Regions from separate parts of the Bacillus mexicanus genome, predicted to be linked through region 2. Evidence: predicted binding sites of a transcription regulator. Region 2 holds the regulator's gene; the other holds the start of a gene.
What was found. Region 2 encodes LexA, which represses DNA repair genes until DNA is damaged. Its sites were predicted from a motif close to CGAACATATGTTCG; they were not measured.

Region 1: the regulator LexA is predicted to act here: its motif matches at 8,016-8,029, upstream of AAGG74_RS03035 (DNA polymerase IV).

The regions. Positions count from the first base shown of each region.
Region 1 covers NZ_JBCEYV010000001.1:548,885-559,784, forward strand. Annotated here, with positions in the region: gene AAGG74_RS02990 (M20/M25/M40 family metallo-hydrolase) at 1-1,414, shown strand, start outside; gene proC (pyrroline-5-carboxylate reductase) at 1,453-2,289, opposite strand; gene AAGG74_RS03000 (MBL fold metallo-hydrolase) at 2,651-3,610, shown strand; gene AAGG74_RS03005 (SDR family NAD(P)-dependent oxidoreductase) at 3,616-4,395, shown strand; gene dsdA (D-serine ammonia-lyase) at 4,472-5,818, shown strand; gene coaA (type I pantothenate kinase) at 5,890-6,849, shown strand; partial or broken gene AAGG74_RS03020 (VOC family protein) at 6,854-7,227, shown strand; partial or broken gene AAGG74_RS03025 (MDR family MFS transporter) at 7,423-7,633, opposite strand; gene AAGG74_RS03030 (YqzH family protein) at 7,700-7,906, opposite strand; gene AAGG74_RS03035 (DNA polymerase IV) at 8,074-9,312, shown strand; gene AAGG74_RS03040 (YolD-like family protein) at 9,309-9,647, shown strand; gene AAGG74_RS03045 (GNAT family N-acetyltransferase) at 9,839-10,309, shown strand; gene AAGG74_RS03050 (antibiotic biosynthesis monooxygenase family protein) at 10,322-10,663, shown strand; partial or broken gene AAGG74_RS03055 (GNAT family N-acetyltransferase) at 10,656-10,900, shown strand, end outside.
Region 2 covers NZ_JBCEYV010000001.1:924,716-935,615, forward strand. Annotated here, with positions in the region: gene sirA (sporulation inhibitor of replication protein SirA) at 1-88, opposite strand, end outside; gene tkt (transketolase) at 243-2,246, opposite strand; gene AAGG74_RS04955 (DUF896 domain-containing protein) at 2,415-2,648, opposite strand; gene AAGG74_RS04960 (YneB family resolvase-like protein) at 2,712-3,365, opposite strand; gene yneA (cell division suppressor protein YneA) at 3,384-3,701, opposite strand; gene lexA (transcriptional repressor LexA) at 3,849-4,466, shown strand; partial or broken gene AAGG74_RS04975 (metallothiol transferase FosB) at 5,245-5,405, opposite strand; gene AAGG74_RS04980 (YndM family protein) at 5,571-6,023, shown strand; gene AAGG74_RS04985 (poly-gamma-glutamate hydrolase family protein) at 6,046-6,804, opposite strand; gene AAGG74_RS04990 (hypothetical protein) at 7,330-7,518, opposite strand; gene AAGG74_RS04995 (SRPBCC family protein) at 7,750-8,184, shown strand; gene cotC (spore coat protein CotC) at 8,465-8,674, shown strand; gene AAGG74_RS05005 (hypothetical protein) at 9,118-9,330, shown strand; gene AAGG74_RS05010 (thymidylate synthase) at 9,920-10,759, opposite strand.

The DNA.
Region 1 (10,900 bases), 380 kb from region 2:
CAAGAAGACAGTGCTTCTGCTGAGCCATTTTGATGTCGTAGACATTGAAGATTACGGAGAATTTATACATATGGCTTGTAAACCTGCTGAGCTTTTACGCTCTTTTCTAAAGAAAAAAGAGCTGCTTCCGGAACAGGTGAAAAGAGACGCTGAAAGCGGAGACTGGCTGTTTGGAAGAGGCACGATGGATATGAAAGCGGGGCTTGCTGTTCAGCTGTCGATGCTGGAACGGGCGATGAACGGGCAATTTGAGGGCAACGTGCTGTTAATCACGGTTCCTGATGAAGAGGTAAACTCAAGAGGTATGATTGAAGCGGTTCCTGTACTGAAGGCAATGGAGAAAACGCATGATATCACATTAACTGCTTGTTTGAATGCTGAACCGATGTTTGAAAAGTTTCCCGGCGACCAGCAGCAATATGTTTATACAGGGAGTATTGGCAAGGTGCTTGCGGGATTTTTCTGCAAGGGGATTGAGACTCATGTCGGAGAGCCATTTTCCGGCATAAACGCAAATTTAATGGTATCTGAGCTGAACCGTTTGCTCGAACTGAATGCGGATTTTTGCGAAAAGGTTGATGGCGAAGTCACTCCGCCGCCGGTAAACCTCATGCAAAAGGACTTGAAAGAAGCGTATTCAGTTCAGACACCGCATACAGCTGTCACGTTATTTAATGTGCTGTCAATGAAACGCTCAGCCAGTGAGCTGCATCAGATGCTACTTAAAACCGCAGAACAGGCGGCGGAGGAAATCATCGCGAATATTCGGAAGAAAACACAGGCTTTTCAGCAATTTGAGTCGTTTCAGCCGATGGAGCGGGCTGTCACTGTTTTGCCATTTGATGAGCTGGTCGCACGTGCGAAAAAGTGTGCTGGGGTTTCGGAAATAGAGCGGGCTATAAATTATGCCTTTGCCAACAGAGGAGATCTTGGAGACAGGGATTTTTCGACCAAAATGGTATCCGAGCTTGCTTCGCTTTGTAAGGAGGATGCGCCGCTCATTGTTCTTTTTTACAGCCCGCCGTTTTATCCGGCGGTTTCTTCAAAGGACGATCAATTGATCAGGAATACAGCTGATCAGCTTATACGTTATACCTTTGACAGATATGGCATAGTGTTACGGGAGGTTCAGTATTTCCCGGGACTTTCAGACTTAAGCTATCTGCAGCTGGAGAAGCAGGAGGTTGACGCGTACACAAGCAATATGCCGCTCTTTAATCGAGGATATTCACTGCCAAGCGGTAAAGACCATGCTTTAGATGTCCCGGTGTTCAACGTTGGTCCGGCTGGAAAGGACCCGCACAAATGGACGGAAAGACTGTATATGCCTTATTCCTTTGAAGTGCTTCCGGACTTGCTTTCGTTCACCATCTCCTCCTTATTCAAACAAGGACAGCTGGTGCAGGAAAAATAAAAGAGAGAAGACTCGGCGGCTTCTCTCTTTTATTAAATCTATGAATGCTTCCCTAAGGCAGCACCGGCAAACTGTTCTTTGATTTCAGCACTGCGTTTAGCGGTTTCCTCAATACAGTGAAGAATCGCTTCTTCAAATCGGGCGTCCTGTAAAGCGCGAAGACCTGCCTCTGTTGTGCCTCCCGGGCTCGTGATTTCCTTCCGCAGCTGTTCAGGCTGTTTGCCGCTGTGAAGAAGCATATCTGTTGCTCCGGCCATTGTCTGCAAAATGAGTGCTTTTGCTGTTTCCTTGTCCAATCCTACTTTTTGTGCCGCTTTTTCCATCGCCTCGATATACCGGTATACGTAGGCTGGACCGCTGCCGGCGATCGCCGTGACAGCGTCAAGATGGCGTTCCTCAACCAGTGTGGCATCACCGACTGTTTCTAATAGCGTTTTTGCGGCAGCCATATCGTCCTCGCTTGCTTCAGCGCTTACGGAAAAACCGGTTGCTGATTTTCCGATCGCTGCTGATGTATTAGGCATGACACGAATGACTGCGAGCTTTCTGGCAAAATAGTGCTGAATGGTGTCGATAGTAAGGCCTGCAAGCACTGAAATGACAAGCTGGTCTTTGATATACGGGCGCAGACTGCTGATGCTTTCCGCCGCGTCTTTCGGTTTAAAGGCGAGAAAAATGATATTGGTGTGAGCGAAAAACTCATTTTTATCTCTGCATGGACGCACACCGTACGTTTCTTTTAGTTCAATCAGCCGCTCGTCATTTGAGCGGTTTGTGATATAGATATATTCTGGTTTTGTGATGCCGCTATGCAAAATACCTTTAATCAGTGCTTCTGCCATAGAACCAGCGCCGACAAATCCTATCTTTTTCATTCATATCCTCCTTTTATCAGAACGACAAAAAACCTTTTCATCACATAAAGGACGAAAAGGTTCGCGGTACCACCCTCTGGGCACAGATTGCGCCCAGCTCACATCCCGTAACGCGGGAAACGTTTAGGTTTTCCTAATACCTTTCAGTCTGGGGGATCGCTCTTTTTGGCCATCGCCTTGTATATTATTCCTCGTCATAGCGTTCCAATGGTTCTCGTTTTATTTTGTTGTTCATTATGCTATGGCGGACAAGCTAATGTCAATCACTTTTTCAAAAAGGTCATTCTCATTCAGCAAATAATGACACAAGACCGAGAAAAAGCTAAAATATGACTAATGAATGAAGACAAGGAGAGAAAGGATGACAACTCTAGACATCATTCCAATTCGCGTTCCGACACCGTTTGCTGTAGGCGACGTTATCGTTTACCTCGTAAAAGGTGATGCGCTGACACTTATCGATGCCGGGCCAAATACAAAAAAGGCTGGCAGAGCCCTTGAGGAGCAGCTTGCCGCTGTCCATGTGAAAATGTCAGATATTGAGCAGGTTGTACTGACTCACCATCATGCTGATCATGCCGGCTTGCTTGATATCTTTTCTGATGAAATCGAAGTGATCGGGCATCCGTTCAACGAACCTTATATTAGCCGAGATCAAGTTTTTATGGATTGGCAAAAACGTTTTTTTCAAAAGCTGCTGCCTGAATTAGGCGTTCCTCTTGATACAGAAAAGGCAGAAAAGCTGATTCGGTCAGCGTACGCCTTTTCCTGTACAAGATCCTTGACGAAAACAGTCAGAGAAGGGATGAGCATTGATGGACTGGAAGGCTGGTCTGTTTTGGAGATGCCTGGACATGCTGAGTCGCATATCGTCTTATTCCATGAAAAAAGCGGGAGAATGCTTGGCGGCGATCTTCTGCTGACCAACAGCTCGTCTAATCCGATTCTGGAAGCCCCGAAAGCAGGAGTCATAAGGTCAACGCCTTTAATTAATTATCAGCAGTCTTTGCGGAGGCTGTCTGAGCTTGATCCAACGATCGTGTTTCCGGGTCATGGTGACATGATTACCAGCGTACAGGCATTGATTGAGAAGCGCTTTGACAAGCGGAGGAACAGAACGGAGGAAGTGCGGCGTATGCTGGCTGAAAAGCCGATGACCGCTTTTCAGGTCTGTCAGCAGCTTTTTCCTGCTGTGTATGAAAGAGAATTATTTTTCACGATGTCAGAAACGGTTGGGCATCTTGATGTGCTGGCGGCTGAAGAATCCATCACGCTATATTGGGAAGGACATACAGCATATTTTAGAACGATGAAGAGGTGAAATGGGTGAAGGATTTAGCAGGAAAACGGATTTGGATAACAGGCGCTTCAGGGGGGCTCGGTGAAAGAATCGCATACTTATGCGCAGCTGAAGGAGCCCACGTCCTGCTGTCGGCAAGACGTGAGGACCGCTTGATAGAAATCAAAAGGAAAATAACCGGGGAATGGAGCGGACAGTGTGAGATTTTCCCTCTGGATGTCGGCCGCCTGGAGGATATCGCCCGGGTCCGCGATCAGATCGGCTTGGTGGATGTACTGATTAACAATGCGGGCTTCGGTATCTTTGAAACGGTTTTAGACTCGACATTGGAAGACATGAAAGCGATGTTTGATGTAAATGTCTTCGGCCTGATCGCCTGTACAAAAGCGGTGCTCCCGCAAATGCTTGAGCAAAAAAAGGGCCATATCATCAATATCGCCTCTCAAGCGGGGAAAATCGCAACACCGAAATCAAGTCTTTATTCTGCGACAAAACATGCTGTGCTAGGCTACTCAAACGCTTTGCGGATGGAGCTGTCGGGAACCGGCATTTATGTGACAACTGTCAATCCGGGACCGATTCAGACAGACTTTTTTTCCATTGCTGATAAAGGCGGGGACTATGTCAAAAATGTCGGGCGCTGGATGCTCGATCCTGATGATGTGGCAGCTCACATTACAGCTGCTATTTTCACGAACAAACGGGAGATCAATCTTCCGCGTTTCATGAACGCCGGCACTAAGCTGTATCAGTTGTTTCCAGCTCTCGTTGAAAAGGTAGCAGGGCGCGTGCTCATGAAAAAATAAAGAGGGAACTGTCGAAATGGCTTTTGTTGGTATGTTCATGAGGCGGTTTTTATTAGTGAAAGGGAGAGATCGTTGAATGTCAATTCATTCAGAAGTTCTTCACGTTCTGCTCAAAGATCCGTTTATTCAGAAATTGATTGATACAAAGCCTGTATTATGGGCAAATTCGGGCAAGAAAGAGGAGCTGTTATTCCATGCAGATGAGTGGGAAAGCGAGATAACGGAGGCTGAAAAAAGGCTAAGCCGATTCGCTCCTTACATTGCCGAAGTGTTTCCTGAGACGAAAGATGCCAACGGTATGATCGAGTCTCCGCTTTTTGAAATAGAGCATATGAAGAAAAAGCTGGAAGAGGCATACGAGCTGTCTTTTCCCGGAAGGTGGCTTTTAAAGTGCGACCATGAGCTGCCGATTTCAGGATCGATTAAAGCGCGGGGCGGAATTTATGAAGTATTAAAGCATGCTGAAATGCTGGCGCTTCAGGCAGGAATGCTTCATGAAACTGATGATTACCGAATCTTACAGGAAGAGCGGTTTGCCGTGTTTTTTTCCCGTTACTCGCTTGCTGTCGGTTCGACAGGAAATCTCGGATTAAGCATTGGCATCATCGGTGCCGCACTCGGATTTCGCGTGACAGTGCATATGTCCGCGGATGCTAAGCAGTGGAAAAAGGATATGCTTCGCCAAAAGGGTGTTACTGTCATGGAGTATGAATCAGATTACAGTGAAGCGGTGAAAGAAGGGAGACAGCAGGCGGAGCAAGATCCGTTCTGTTATTTCATTGATGATGAACATTCCCGCCAGCTGTTTTTAGGATATGCGGTGGCAGCCAGACGATTAAAAACACAGCTCGACTGTATGAATATACGACCGAGCCGTGAGACGCCGCTGTTTGTGTACCTGCCATGCGGTGTCGGCGGGGGGCCGGGTGGTGTGGCGTTTGGGCTGAAGCTTTTATATGGCGACCATGTTCATGTGTTTTTTGCAGAGCCGACTCATTCACCGTGTATGCTGTTAGGGCTTTATTCCGGCCTCCATGAGAAGATTTCTGTCCAGGATATCGGCTTAGATAATCGGACAGCTGCTGACGGACTGGCTGTAGGGAGGCCGTCGGGATTTGTCGGTCAGCTCATTGAACCGCTGCTGAGCGGCTGTTATACGGTAGAGGATGATACGCTTTACACGTTGCTGCATATGCTGGCTGTAACTGAAAATCAATACTTAGAGCCTTCTGCTCTTGCCGGCATGTTCGGTCCAGTTCAGCTTTTTTCGACAGAAGAAGGCAGACGCTATCGCCAGAAATATGAGATGGAGCACGCGGTACATGTTGTCTGGGGAACGGGAGGAAGTATGGTTCCGCAAGAAGAAATGGCTGCGTTTAACCAGATCGGTGCAGGTTTACTAAAAAATGAAATAAAAAAATAAGCAGACAGTGAAAGGGTTTTCCGTTACAATCTTTGTAAGGGTTTTAACCTACAGAGAGCTAGGTGTCAACAGTGAAAAATAAAGAGCTTAATTTACATACATTATATACACAGCACAATCGTGAGTCTTGGTCTGGTTTTGGCGGACATTTGTCGATTGCTGTCTCTGAAGAGGAAGCAAAAGCTGTGGAAGGGCTGAATGATTACCTTTCTGTCGAAGAAGTGGAAACGATCTATATCCCGCTTGTTCGCCTGCTTCATTTGCATGTGAAGTCTGCTGCTGAGCGCAATAAGCATGTTAATGGTTTTTTGAAGCACCCTCATTCCGCCAAAATTCCATTTATAATTGGCATCGCCGGCAGTGTGGCAGTCGGAAAAAGCACAACAGCGCGGATTTTACAGAAGCTGCTTTCGCGGTTGCCGGACCGGCCTAAAGTGAGCCTTATCACCACAGATGGTTTTCTATTTTCTACAGCCGAGCTGAAAAAGAAAAATTTGCTGTCACGAAAAGGGTTTCCTGAAAGCTATGACGTAAAGGCGCTTCTCGAATTTTTGAACGACTTAAAATCAGGAAAAGACAGCGTAAAGGCCCCGGTGTATTCCCATCTTACCTATGACCGCGAGGAAGGCATGTTTGAGGTTGTAGAACAGGCCGATATTGTGATTATTGAAGGCATTAATGTTCTTCAGTCGCCAACCTTGGAAGATGACCGGGAAAACCCGCGTATTTTTGTTTCCGATTTCTTTGATTTTTCGATTTATGTGGACGCGGAGGAAAGCCGGATTTTCACTTGGTATTTAGAGCGTTTTCGTCTGCTTCGGGAAACAGCTTTCCAAAATCCCGATTCTTATTTTCATAAATTTAAAGACTTGTCTGATCAGGAGGCTGACGAGATGGCAGCTTCGATTTGGGAGACGGTCAATCGTCCGAATTTGTATGAAAATATCCTGCCGACTAAATTCAGATCGGACCTCATTTTGCGCAAGGGAGACGGGCATAAGGTTGAACAAGTGCTGGTAAGGCGGGTGTAATGTCATGCATCATATTGAACTGTATGTCTCTGATTTGGAAGTGTCTATGCGGTTTTGGGGATGGTTTTTAAAAGATTGGCTATAAAGAGTATTAAAATAGGATTTCGGAATTAGCTGGAAAAAATATCGTTTTTACCTTGTGATTGTGCAGGCGCAAAGAGCAATTTCTAGAGGAAATGCCCCAGATGCCGTGTCGGGCCGAATCATCACGCTGAATCCAAGCTTCAAGTTGACCTGATGATGGAAAAATTAACCGCAAAAGGCTATCGTGTGTTGTACTAAGACAGGTATCCTTTTGCCGGAGGGGACGGGCGTTACGCAGTATATTGTGAGGATCCGGACCGGATAAAGGTAGAGCTCGTTGTCCCAAACGATTAATCATAATCTTCGGATCGGCTGTCTCTATGCGGGTCAGCTACGCTTTTCGAATCTCCGCGTACTTGAAACTTGTCACAGCTGCAAAGATGACAGCGGCGAACACGATAAATACGAAAAGCTGAAACATTACACCGCCTATATTTATGGTCATCATCTCATTGTTGCGGGAGAGATTGGTTCTCTCCCGTTTTTTGTTTAAAGCGGCTTTTCCAGCGCGGACCGGTGTTTTGTCATTTCTCCTTTCATCTGCCGATAGGCGAACGCTAAAAATGGCAGGCCGAGCAGGGTGATTCCGCTTAGAACAGATCGGCCGGCCAGCGCCAAATCTGATCTGCAAATCCATCATAGAGGATAAAAGCACTTCGTCGATTGTAAATGTGACTATAATCATTACAAGTGAGGAAACCCTCATGATAGCGGGAAATGGACAGCTTATCCTGTTGTGAGGAGGATTGTGCGGTGCAGCCTGCGTTTAAGAGAACAGCCCTTGGTTTGTGACATAGTCATAAATGATATCCTCTATATGCGCATGCAGATCCTCATCGGGTTCTTCATTCCGTCTCTCTTCTAAGGCTGATTTCAAGCTTTGTTTTTCATACGGGCTTAACGGATCTATGGCAACATTTCTGCCGTATTGACGAAGTGCCTGCCCCATCATTTTTTCGACGAATTTCTCCATTATGACGCTCCTATCTTTATGCTTCGCTTTTAGTCTACTAAATGTTTTTCTTCTCTCACACCCCTGGCTCATATTTTCTCTCAGACAAGAATCATTTACCAGTATAAATCGAACATACTTTCGCATATAATGAAATCACGAACATAAGTTCCTTATCAGAGGTGTGTATGATGAAAGAAAAAGTGATTTTTCTCGTTGACATGCAATCGTTTTATGCATCTGTAGAGAAAGCGGAAAATCCACATTTGAAAAATAGGCCCGTCATTGTGTCAGGTGATCCTGAAAAAAGAGGCGGAGTCGTATTGGCTGCCTGCCCGCTGGCGAAACAAAAGGGTGTGGCGAATGCTTCCCGGCTGTGGGAGGCGCAGGAAAAGTGCCCTGAAGCTGTTGTGCTTCGGCCCCGTATGCAGCGGTATATTGATGTATCACTGCAAATTACGGCTATTTTAGAGGAATATACAGAGCTTGTAGAGCCGTATTCCATTGATGAACAGTTCATGGACATTACAGGCAGTCAAAAGCTGTTTGGGACGCCGGAAGAGATCGCAAACAGCATTCAGGGCAGAATTATGCGGGAGATCGGCATTTATGCGCGGGTCGGAATCGGTCCTAATAAAGCGCTGGCCAAAATTGCGTGTGACAACTTTGCCAAAAAGAATAAGAGTGGCATTTTTACCTTATCGAAAGAAAATATGAAAACTGACATGTGGCCGCTTCCGGTGGGCAGCATGTTTGGCGTCGGGAGCCGCATGAAGCATCATTTAACCCGAATGGGCATCAGCACGATCGGCGGGCTTGCGGCTTTTCCGCTCAATCTTTTAAAAAAGAAATGGGGCATTAACGGCCACGTGCTGTGGATGACGGCGAACGGGATCGACAATTCCCCTGTATCAACTTCATCTCTGGACGGGCAAAAGGCGATAGGCCACGGAATGACTCTCCCGAGAGACTACGAACAATTTGACAAAGAAATCAAGGTCGTGCTGTTGGAGTTGAGTGAAGAGGTGTGCAGGAGAAGTCGAAACGCCGGTGTCATGGGACAGACGGTGTCCGTGAGCTGCCGGGGTGCTGACTTTAATTGGCTAACAGGCTTTAACCGGCAAGTGAAGCTGGCGGAACCGACAAATTCCACCCAGGATGTATATGAGGCTGTATGCGGACTGTTTCTTAGATTTTGGGACGGGAAGCCTGTCCGCCGTCTCGGGGTCAATCTGTCACTGCTTTCATCTGATGACATATGGCAGCTCAATTTATTCCAGGATTATGCCAAAAAAATGAGCCTTGGCTATGTGGTGGACGGCATTAAAAACCGATTCGGCGACACAGCTATCATCAGAGCGGCGTCACTGACAGCGGCAGGCCAGGCATTTGAACGTGCGGCTAAAATAGGAGGGCACTATAAATGAACGACCATTTAAAGAGAGGCAATCTATTGTGGGAAGGAAGCAGAATGTTTCTGCCGGAACATAGACAAAGCCTGCTTGAGAGAAAGCGCCATAAACAGAAGCTGCAAAAGCCGATTCTCGATTCTGATAAGCTGGAGGAAATGAATCAAACGCTTTGCGCCGCGATGGAGTTTGCTCAGAATATCACTGTCAGCTGCTTTCAAGATGGTGAAATTGTCCGATGTACGGGGAAAATCTGCCGGTATGAAGAGTTTAAAAAAACAGTATGGATAAAAGGAGACGAGGACCAGCTTTATAAACTGGAACTTGAGCAAGTGCTTGATATTGTGCTGTAAAGTCTCTTCCCCTGTATTGGGGAAGAGAAATATGTGCAGAAATATAAACATTGTTCCCCCCTTGGAAGTCTGCAAACGTATGATAGAGGAAAGAAGGCATTTACAATTCCAGTCAGGCAAAATATAATTTTTATATTGTGAGAGAAAAGAGCTGACATTCGTTTTGCCAGACGGAGGGAGATCAAATCGTAATGGATATTCGAACAATCACGTCTTCAGATTATGAAATGGTAACGTCTGTATTGAATGAATGGTGGGGCGGCAGACAGATGAAAGAAAAATTGCCGAGACTATTTTTTGAGCATTTTCAGGACACAAGCTTTATTACATCTGAACATAACAGTATGACCGGATTTTTAATCGGATTTCAATCGCAATCAGACCCTGAAACGGCATACATTCATTTTTCCGGTGTGCATCCTGATTTCAGAAAAATGCAAATTGGAAAACAATTATATGATGTATTCATTGAAACCGTAAAACAAAGGGGTTGCACCCGAGTCAAATGCGTCACTTCACCGGTGAATAAAGTATCAATCGCATACCACACAAAATTGGGCTTTAATATTGAAAAGGGCACCAAAACAGTAAACGGCATCTCCGTGTTCGCAAACTATGACGGCCCGGGCCAAGACAGAGTGCTGTTTGTCAAAAACATATGAGGGGGAAATAAGATGGACTTTTTATCAAAAACACCTGAGCCTCCTTACTATGCGGTTATTTTTTCTTCTATTAAAAGTGAACATGACACAGGGTATGGAGAAACAGCAAAACGTATGGTATCGCTTGCGGCGGATCAGCCGGGATTTTTAGGCGTCGAAAGTGTTCGTGCGTCGGATGGAAGGAGCATAACGGTTTCCTATTGGGACAGTATGGACGCAATTAACAACTGGAAGCATCATACTGAACATCAAGCGGCAAAAGAAAAAGGAAAAAGCGTTTGGTACAAGTCGTATGCAGTCCGCATCGCAAAAGTCGGAAGACAGCGGCTGTTTCAGGAGAACACGAATGATTGAATTTCTCCAGCATAAGGAAGACACTGTAGCGCGTGAGATTATAGCCGTACAGATCCCCGCCTACATAAAGGAAACAGAGATTATCTGTTTTGACGGCATTCCCGCTTTACAAGAGAAGGTGAAGGATATATTCAAGCATCTCATGAACGGTTTGCGGGATACCGGAAAAATGGCAAGCTGATTGGTGTCATTTCATATGAGAAAAACATGCATCATCTCACCATTTGCAGGCTTGTT
Region 2 (10,900 bases):
GAAACAGCTCAAACATAACCGATTCCCGTCCGAAATAGTGATTAGCAAACTCCTCTTTTATCAGGTACGTGTAGTAGTGACGTTCCATCTTTTCATCCCCTTTTCCAGCAGCATTTCATTTGCTCTCTATTATACAAAAGAAGAAAAGAAAGAATTGTCTATTACTGTTAAACAGCCAATACTATTTTTGTCGGATAAACAAGAAAAAGAGGATGATTTGACTCATCCTCTTTAAAAAATCTTTAGTTATTGAGTAATGCTTTCACTCGGCTCACTACATTTGGTACTGTGAAGCCGTATTCCTTGATGACGGTGTCGCCAGAAGCAGATGCGCCGAATCGGTCGATACCGAGCACATCTCCTTCAAGGCCTGTGTATTTGCCCCATCCAAATGATGCGCCCATCTCAATCGCAAGACGTTTTCTCACATCCGCAGGAAGGACAGTGTTTTTATATTCGTCAGATTGTTTATCGAAACGATCCATTGAAGGCATGCTGACAACAGAAACATCGATATTTTCTTTTGCTAATTCAGCCTGCGCTTCAACCGCAAGACCTACCTCAGAGCCTGAAGCGATGAGAAGAGCGTCAGGTGTTTCGTTTTTAGATGCAGAAACGACATATGCACCTTTTTCTACTCCCGTCAATGCTTCTTCCGCTGTTTGGTCGATCGTAGGAAGATTTTGGCGTGTTAATACCAGCGCTGTTGGCTGATCAGTGCTTTGCACTGCCATCTTCCATGCCGCCGCTGTTTCATTGCCGTCTGCAGGGCGGATTAAGGAAAGGTTAGGCATCGCCCGAAGTGAAGCAAGCTGTTCGACAGGCTCATGGGTCGGGCCGTCTTCACCTACTGCAATACTGTCATGTGTAAACACATAAGTGACAGGGAGACCCATTAATGCTGCAAGGCGAATCGCCGGACGCAGGTAGTCAGAGAAGACAAAGAAAGTTCCGCCAAATACACGAAGTCCGCCATGAAGCGCCATACCATTTAAGGCTGCACCCATTGCAAATTCACGAACACCGAACCAGAAGTTTTTACCTGAGTAATCAATCGGTGTAAAGTCACCTGTATTTTTAATTGTTGTTTTGTTTGATCCGGCTAAGTCAGCAGATCCTCCGACAAAAAAAGGTATTTTTTGCGCAAGCCCGTTGAGAACTTCTCCGGAAGATGCACGAGATGCCAAGCTGCTTCCTTTTTCATAAACAGGAACCTCTTGATCCCAGTCCTTCGGAAGCTCTCCTTTGATTGCCAGTTCAAGCTGTTCTGCAAGTTCAGGATAAATTTCTTTATATTTAGAGAATTGGGTGTTCCATTCCTGTTCCTTTTTCTCTCCTGATTCTTTAACTGCTGCAGCAAAATGCTCATATACCTCTGACGGAACATAGAAATCTTCTTCATATGTCCACGCATAAGCTTCTTTTGTTAACTTGCTTTCTTCTTTACCAAGCGGTGCCCCGTGAACACCAGAAGTGCCGGCACGGTTAGGTGAACCAAAACCAATTGTCGTTTTCACTTCAATTAATGTAGGTTTTTTTTCATTTTGACGTGCTTTTTCGATAGCTGCTGTTAATTCTGCAATGTTGTTTCCATCCTCAACATAAAGGACTTCCCAATTCATTGCTTCAAAACGCTGTTTCACGTTCTCAGAGAAGGAGCGGTCGAGATCTCCATCGAGTGAGATGTCGTTAGAATCGTATAATACGACCAAACGGCCAAGCTGAAGATGTCCTGCGAGTGAAGCGGCTTCGGAAGAAATACCTTCCATTAAGTCACCATCACCGCAAATACTGTATGTATAATGATCGACTACGTTAAATGAGTCACGGTTGTAAGTTTCCGCTAAATGGCGTTCAGCGATAGCCATTCCGACTGCCATGGCAATCCCTTGTCCAAGCGGACCTGTTGTTGCATCAACACCGGCAGTATGTCCGAATTCCGGATGTCCAGGTGTTTTGCTGCCCCACTGGCGGAATCCCTTAAGATCTTCAATGCTAAGATCAAACCCGCTTAAATGAAGCATGCTATATAAAAGTGCTGATCCATGTCCAGCAGATAAAACAAAACGGTCTCGGTTAAACCAGCTAGGGTTTGCCGGGCTTACATTCATAAATTTTGTCCACAGCGTGTATGCCATAGGAGCGGCTCCCATTGGCATCCCTGGGTGACCAGAATTCGCTTTTTCAATTGCGTCTATTGACAGTGTACGAATGGTAGCAACTGATTTCTTTTCAATTGTATCCATAAAAATCCCCTTCCTTATATGTTGTACCCTTTCATCATAAATGTCTGACGACTTTTTCTCAACTGTTTCAGCTTAAATTTGAGAGAAACTTGTTGAATTTTGTCATAAGAGAGTTTTAGCTATAGTATAGGCAAAAGAGGAATACGATATTTCCGTATTCCTCTTATATTAATGAAGTTTGTTATTTTTTTGTTCTTTTTTTAGCTTTTCAGGTGTTACATCATTGCCTTCTGGGTCAATGATTTTTACACTTTTTAACGTGTTTTTCATAGAAGAACGAAAACCCTTCAGATACTCTTGACGGAGTTTTTGCTGTTCAGCTTTTTCTTCTTCTGTTATCACGCCAGCTTTGGCTTTAGCAGCAAGTTCATTAATTCTGGCAATTTTCGCGTTTGAAATCATGTTAAACTCCTTTATTGCATTTTGTCTATATAGTACTAGATCAAAAAGAGTTTTACAACTGATTCATTCGGCTGTCTCGGCATTCTCTGTGTATTCCTGAAAACGCCTGTGGACGGTCGCTTTAGATACATCATAGCCAAACCCTCTTAGCGTCGCCGCAATTTCTGCGAACGTCAGTTTATTCGCCCTTAAGCGGACGATCTCTGATATGGGGACCTCTATTCTTTCTTTCCCACTGTTTTCATGTTGGTTTTTTAGGTTTTTTTGCGGTTTAAAACCGTTTTTAACTGCACGCTTCATTCCCCGCTTAATTTTCATATTGTGAATTTTCCGCTGATATTCTTCCACAATGCTTACGATCTCCAGTACCATCGAGTCAGCCTCCGAAAGCTCCAATTCCCCTCTATGAGCCGTTGTATAGACTTTCACACCTTCTCTGTAAATACAATGAAGCAATGCAATTTTCGCATTGCCTCGCCCAAGCCTTGTCTCATCCTGAATTAAAATGACATCAATTTCAATATTCTTGATCTCATCAAGCAGCTCAAATACACCGTCCCGATCCATTTCATATCCGCTGGCTTTTTCAGAAATCACTTTGACGACTTCCATGCCGTTTTCGGCTGCAATGGCTGTAAGCTCCTCCACCTGCCGTTTTAATGAAGTCTCCTGCTGTTCTTTATTCGTGCTCACGCGGGCATAAATGAGTGCTTTCATTTTTTCTATCTTTCCTTTCTATCTTACAATTGCCAATTCATATGCATCTTGGTGCTTCTTTTTCAATGGAATAACCAACTCATCTCCCGGCTGGAGATCAGATGTCTGAAGATGATTTTTATCAGCTACCCATTCAATAAAATCATTTTTATTTATCTTTTTTGAATCTGATACCTGATCAGCAATTGACCAAAGTGTATCGCCTTGCTGGACTTCTATTTTAACATACTGATTAAGCTCCTGACCGCCACTCGTATATGACAGCAAAAGGATAACCGTGCTCAAAATCACTGTGAACAGACCGACAAAAATAATAGATTCTTTATTCATTATGATAACCCCCAATAGGAATGTTTGTTCGTTTTTATAATTTCAGTATATACGAACAAACGTTTCTGTCAATTGTTTTTTCGAACCTATGTTTGTACTGTAAGGAAAATCATGCTATAATCTTCTTAAAATCGACGTTTTGAGGTGCGAAAAATGACGAAGCTATCAAAAAGGCAACTTGATATCCTCCGTTTTATTAAAGCAGAGGTTAAATCAAAAGGATATCCGCCTTCCGTGAGAGAGATCGGAGAGGCTGTTGGGCTTGCGTCCAGTTCAACTGTCCACGGCCATTTGGCCCGTTTAGAAACAAAAGGGCTGATCAGACGAGATCCGACAAAACCAAGAGCAATAGAAATACTTGATGAAGAAGTGGACATTCCCCAAAGTCAGGTCGTTAATGTGCCTGTCATCGGGAAAGTCACGGCGGGATCTCCTATTACAGCAGTAGAAAATATCGAAGAATATTTTCCGCTTCCTGACCGTATGGTCCCTCCGGACGAGCATGTGTTTATGCTGGAGATTATGGGGGACAGTATGGTTGATGCTGGTATTCTCGATAAAGATTATGTCATCGTTAAACAGCAAAATACAGCATTCAACGGGGAAATTGTAGTTGCGATGACAGAAGATGATGAAGCTACAGTAAAACGTTTCTATAAAGAGGATACTCACATTCGTTTACAGCCTGAAAACCCAACGATGGAACCTATCATCTTGCAGAATGTCAGCATTTTAGGAAAAGTAATTGGCGTATTCAGAACTGTCCATTAATCTATTGATCTATTAGGTACGTGAAAAACCCCCTCTTCCTTTACGGAGAGGGGGTTTTTTATGCAAAAAAAAGCAGGCCCGCCCCAACTTTTAGGGGCGAGCCTCAATAGGAGGAAAAAGAACATCATGTTTACACCACAATTATCCTCCAAATAATTGTTGAAGTCAAGAAAATTTCTTTCCTTAAGGAAACTTTCATTAGAATACGGTCTGTTTAAAACATTAGACGTGATTTCCTTAAAAATGTTTCATACTCTTAGATCGTGGAATAACGTTGTTTTATGTTTATGAGAGGGGCGAGGAAATGATATTACAATGAAGATTTAGTACACAGTAATTTTTGTTCAAATCCCCTGAAAAAACAGCTCTCTTCTCTTTATCAGTGTGAGCTCAAGACAAAATAAACATACTGTATACCATAACTGCCCTTTTATCCGCACAATTGTGCAGTTTTTGAATACTTTTCTGCAAACACAGAAACCTAATCCTGAGCGCTAAAATTAAACCTGCTCCTGCTAAATTACTTCGTACTTAGTGTCAGGTAAATCGCTAAAGTGTAATCTTTTCTGAACAAATAGCGGCTCCCAAGATCATAAACCACAGCCCAAAAAATACAGCAAAACTTCTTTATCATACAGAATATTTATAAATATGTTCTACAGATGCTGTTTCAATAGCGCTTTTTCCTCTTTATTAATACCGGAGCTTGCCTTGAAGGATTCACATCTGTGAGTCCAGGACCAGTAAAATCAATCGATTTTCAATCGCGTTCATCTCATTCTCTGCTAGGCAAAATATTCACATGATATTTTACTTATAATTCTGCAAGCACATGATCTTCAATAGTAAATACAATATGGGGATAAGATGCCTTCATGTCATTTCTCGGGATGTATCCAAATGAGAAATTGAAAATAACAAATCGTTTTTTAAGAAAATTTCATGCAGCCAGCAAAAAATACCAGTGTAAACAAAAACGGATTGTTTAAAATATAGAATGTAACAGCGATGAACTTTTATCGGTTTGAATTCTATGACTTGTATTTTTTATCATTTGTTTACTGTTAATGCTTTTTTCACAAATAACACAATTTAGGTGGTCAAATGAAACATATCATTGCACTTGCTTCAAAGATTGCTTTCACTCTCGCCCTTTTATATTTGATTTTGGACAGAGTCTACCACGCGCCCTTTTTGAGTGTAATGTTTATTGCACTTTTCTTAGGTTTTGTTTCCTATCTATCCGGTGATATACTCGTTCTTCCAAGAACAAACAATATTTCAGCTTCATTGGCGGACTTTGGGCTTTCATTTGTTATTCTTTGGGTCTTTGTTTTAACCCAAACAAGAAACGACTTCCCGCCATTTGCAGCTGCTCTGCTTTCCGCTGCTTGTCTAACTGTGTTTGAATACTTTTTTCATCGATATTTGCTAAAAAATGTGCTGGATGAAACCTTTCGAAGTGAACTATCAGCCAAAGATCATACACTACAGTATCAAACAGAAGCTGCAGACGAGCTGTTTCCTGAGGTTACGAATGAGAAGCAGGAAAAATAGGAGGCTTAGTACCTCCTATTTTTCAATAGCTATTTTTGATAAAATGGGATAACACTTTTGTAAAATTATAAAACCTCTCATTTTGGGTAATAGATCTATCCTTTAAAGAAAACACTCCGAACAAAGATTTTCTAAAACCTGTGCTCATTTCTAACTGGATGCTCAAACCTGTTTTTGATTGATTTGCAATGTTATTCGGACTGACACCTGCACGCGGATGATCTTTATTAAGCAACACAGCAGGAAAACCTGCGTTTTGCAGTTTCTCAATTAAATCTGCCGCTCTCACGCGATCTGTACCGCCAACTTCGATTTGTTGATCTTCTTCTGCATACCCGTGCAATGAAATGACATATTCATGACTTTCCGTCATTTTCAGAGCCCGAGGCTCATCAAATTGTGTGCTCGTAATATGCAAAATTGAATTTCCTGACGATTTTAATCCTTCAAATAAATACATCGAGTACTGATTGCTTAATTCTTTCGCTACTTCACTTGTCCCGCCTTCGATACCTCCTCCATGAATCGCTAAAACTAGAACAGCGCTTCTTGTTTCTTTCGTAACAATGCTGTAATTCGCAGGATCTTCATTGTTTTTTAATGTCTCAAAATTCTGATATATATCTTTAGCATATATTGGAGAAATCGGAACGAATACCATGAAAATTAACAATAATTTCACAATTTTACAAGTTGATGGAAAACGTTTGACTATGTTACAATCAACTTGCTTCAAGGAATGGAGCAAACGGCGGAGCAGGGATACTTTGGTCGGTTTCATCTACTCCGCCCCTAAGTCCAAATCAACGGGCTGTCGAATTCTTTGAGGCTTTAGCACGAATTTCTCGTCCTCCTTGTTAAATTTTTGTTACATCCAAAATATTATATACCATTAGCCCGGGCGCTGTTCTTCACATTTTTGAATTTATAAAAAGTAAATGCACCCCTTTTTCCCATTTCCCATATAAAACAGAAAAAAAACGCACTTGCCTTTTTTGGCTCGCGCATTTTTATTCAGTTTCATGATTTTTAACTTTTTCTTATTTTCTCCTTTGCGGAATTGTTTTCACTTTATAGAAGTCAATGTCCAGAAACTTCACAGCAAAACCGCCAATCAGACCGGTGATTACAATCATCCAAGGAGATAGATTCTAAAAGGCTATTCAAGATCGCACCTGTCCAAACCTGAAAATAAAATGTTGAAAAGCACGATCCCCATTAGGTTAAAGAGGCATTCCAATGGGGAAAGGCACTTAAAATCCGCAAAAACGCAGGAAGATAACATAAATAACGCACGCATATCCTGCTAAAATTCCAGCTTAAAGCTTTCTGTCTGATCTGACATCTCCACAGGTATTCCCATTATCGTTTTTGGTTTGGAAACATAAACAAAGCGCATTTCTTCCTTCAATTGCTGAAACGCTTTTTCACTGACGACAATTTTAGCCGGCTTTCCTGGACTGTTATCAATGGCTGCTTTGATTTTTCCTAGCATAAAACTACCTCCTCTTTTAGATTTTAAACTAAAAATATAACCTCCTGAAACAAAAACGAAATAGACACTTTATACTCTCTCATTGTATGTTTTTTCTGCAAGCCTCTTTCACAGGCCACACTTTAGCCAATATTCATCAACAGATTATAAATAAGGCGTGCTATGGACATGATTACATAATGTATTATATGATTCAAATGAAAAATAATCTTATGTCAAGAGGGAAACAAAATGGACCATAACAATGAAAATTCATTACCGGATATTACGAAAAGCATTACTCTTGAGGCACCTATTCAAAAAGTCTGGGAGACAGTCTCCACTTCAGAAGGCATTGCCAAGTGGTTTATGCCCAATGACTTTCAGTTGAAGGAAAGACAAGAATTCCACTTACAATCACCGTTTGGACCGTCTGCATGTAAAGTTTTGACTGTTCAAGCGCCCGATGAACTTTCTTTTGCATGGGATACAGATGGATGGGTCGTTACCTTTCAATTAGAAGATTTGGGAGAAAAGACAAGGTTTACCCTTATTCACGGCGGCTGGAAGGAGCCAAATAACATTATCGGTAAAGCAAATGAGAAAAGCTCAGTCATTCATGAAAAGATGGATGGAGGCTGGACAGTCATTGTCAATCAACGCCTGCCAAAGGCTATTAAAGGATAGGGTGCTCTCTCTTTTGCATATACACCTCTGCTGACCGCCTTTTTTATGCTTGTGGTTTTTGATTTACCTGCGTAATCAGACATACAGCAGACAAACAGATATAAGATAGTTGATTTGAGCTGATGAATAATCGGCTCTTTGTTTTGACTTATTTTTGTATCATCTTTCTTTTTTCTATGATTTGGACAGCCCTTTTTTCCTTTAACGATATTAACTGTCCAAGCCGTATAATCTATTCGCCATATAATAAAGCGTATTAACAATAAAAGGAGGAGTAAATATGGGTTATTACAAAAAATATAAAGAAGAGTTTTATACGGTCAAAAAAACGTATTATAAGAAGTATTACGAATACGAGAAAAAAGACTATGATAAAAAACATGATGATTATGACAAAAAACATGACGACTATGATAAAAAATATTATGACCACGACAAAAAAGACTATGATTATGTTGTAGAGTATAAAAAGGAAAAGAAACATCACTAAACTCTATTTCCAGCTCCTCGTTTACAGTTTTCCCCCGGCAGATGCCGGGTTTTTTTAAGGTCTGTTGATGTAATATGAAAATTGCCTTACTAACTAAATTTTGCTTTGCATTGAAAATTTAGTACATAGTTTATTTAGTTTATATTAATGTGATTAGCTTTTCAACATAATTTCCAATGTTAGCAGGTTTGTTTTCTTTCGGTGAGTGTTAAAGAGGGATTAAAAACATATTCATGGTCATCGGCAATGAGCCTAAGTATTTGTATCGCACCCGCGGTTGAAATTTCACAATAGCTTTAGTATGATTTTAATTACTTATTCTTTTACTTCAATATAAATATATGAAAGCTTGGTTGCTCATATCCTTGGCTTCTTTTTATAAGTATAATTGTCGGAATATTCTTTTTATAACAAGCTATCATGTCATGTAGGGTGGAGTTTGTATGAAATACGCAAAAACAAGTCTTATCGGAATAATATTAGTAGTTATTGCTCTTCTAGTATCAATGTATTTTATGTTTAATACAAACGCATTGATACCTGCTGGTTATGATTTAGCCATTCATGGAGTTGTGATATCTCGAACAATTATGATCGCTTTTACTTTGTATCTAGTTTCAAAATTAGGATATTTTCTTCTTAATAAAAAAGATTAGCTATTTAAGCTGATCTTTTTATTAAGAACATATTCCCCGCGCCAGTCATCTTGATTTAGCTTTTCTCCACATTCTTTAACCTGCCCCCACAAAAGTCTCGCCCTTAAGTCGATTCTTTATTTATGCTACAACCGACTAAAAGAAGTGACCCTTCTCTCCCAACCCCTAACAGCTTCTCTCGCCTTCTCAACACCTGATCACTTCAACCTTGTACTACCACAATTTTTCATGGTATGATTTTCTATGAAAATTTTATCCAGAGGTGTAACTGATTTGTGTAAAAATAACAACAAAAAAAAGAAACGTTACTTAAATATCATCCTATTCTTGTTTAATTGTTGGCCTTGTTCTTGATATCATTTTTTATTGTCATTATTTTCATTTGAAAAACGACTGAATAAATCAATCGCCGCAGAGTGAAGAGGGTCTTCTTCACCCTCATCCTAAATGGCCTGCGGCGTAGTTTTCATCTCTTAAGAGGAATTGTTCGTGTCATTCTCTCAGCAGCCCACCGCAATTCTTTACCTTCTTCAATCTGATATAACACCATCTTTCGATCATATCACCGTTTAATAAAAAAGAGGCAGCATTAAACAGCTACCTCAAATGAAAGCTTGTCCCCGTGTTTATAGCTGATTAACTTGAAATCATCTATGGTAAAGTCATAAAAATCTTTGACTTCAGGATTGATCCATAATTCAGGTGCTTCGAACTGTTCTCTTTTCATTTGAATTTTCAAGTTGTCTATATGACGTGTGTATACATGGCAATCCCCAATGTTAAAAATATATTCACCAAGCTCATAACCAGTAACCTGAGCTACCATGCGCTGCAACACATTATACTGGAATACATTGAATGGATTCCCCAAGGCCATGTCATTGCTTCGCGCTCTTACCTCGAGGTGGATCTTTCCTTGCTTAACATACCATTGAGTTTCGTACACACATGGCGTTAAGGCCATTGAGTCTAATTCATCTGGATTCCACAGCATCGTAATGTGTCTCCGTGAAGATGGATTGTTCTTCAATTGATGTAGAAGATAATCAACCTGATCCATTTTTTCTCCATTAAGATTTCTGTTTTTCTTCCCCAGCTGAAATCCATATGCATGTCCAATGGTGCCATCTTCTTGTTTCCACTGATCCCAAATATGTACGCCCATCTTGTTTAATTCATTAACATCGTTCGATTTTAGCTGCCAAATCCAAAGCAATTCTTTAATGGCTGTTTTCCAAGCAACCTTTTTTGTCGTTAAAATCGGAACTTCCGAGTTGTCGAATCTCATTTGCTTACTGATGACACTTAGTGTGTGAGCCGGTGTTCCATCTGAGTCCCACTTCGTTCTTACATGAAATTCTTCGTCTGAGATTCCATTCGTCATAATGTCCTTTATAATTGAGTTGTATTGTTTATCGAATTGAGTCATAAAACCTTCCTTTATCCAATCTTTAATCTGAAATCTTTCTGTGCTTATTTTAACATTCTTATCTCCAATCTTGCTTACTATGATACATTAAATTTGCAGCAACCTTATAAGAAAATTCGAGCACTTTGAAGATTTTGTCGT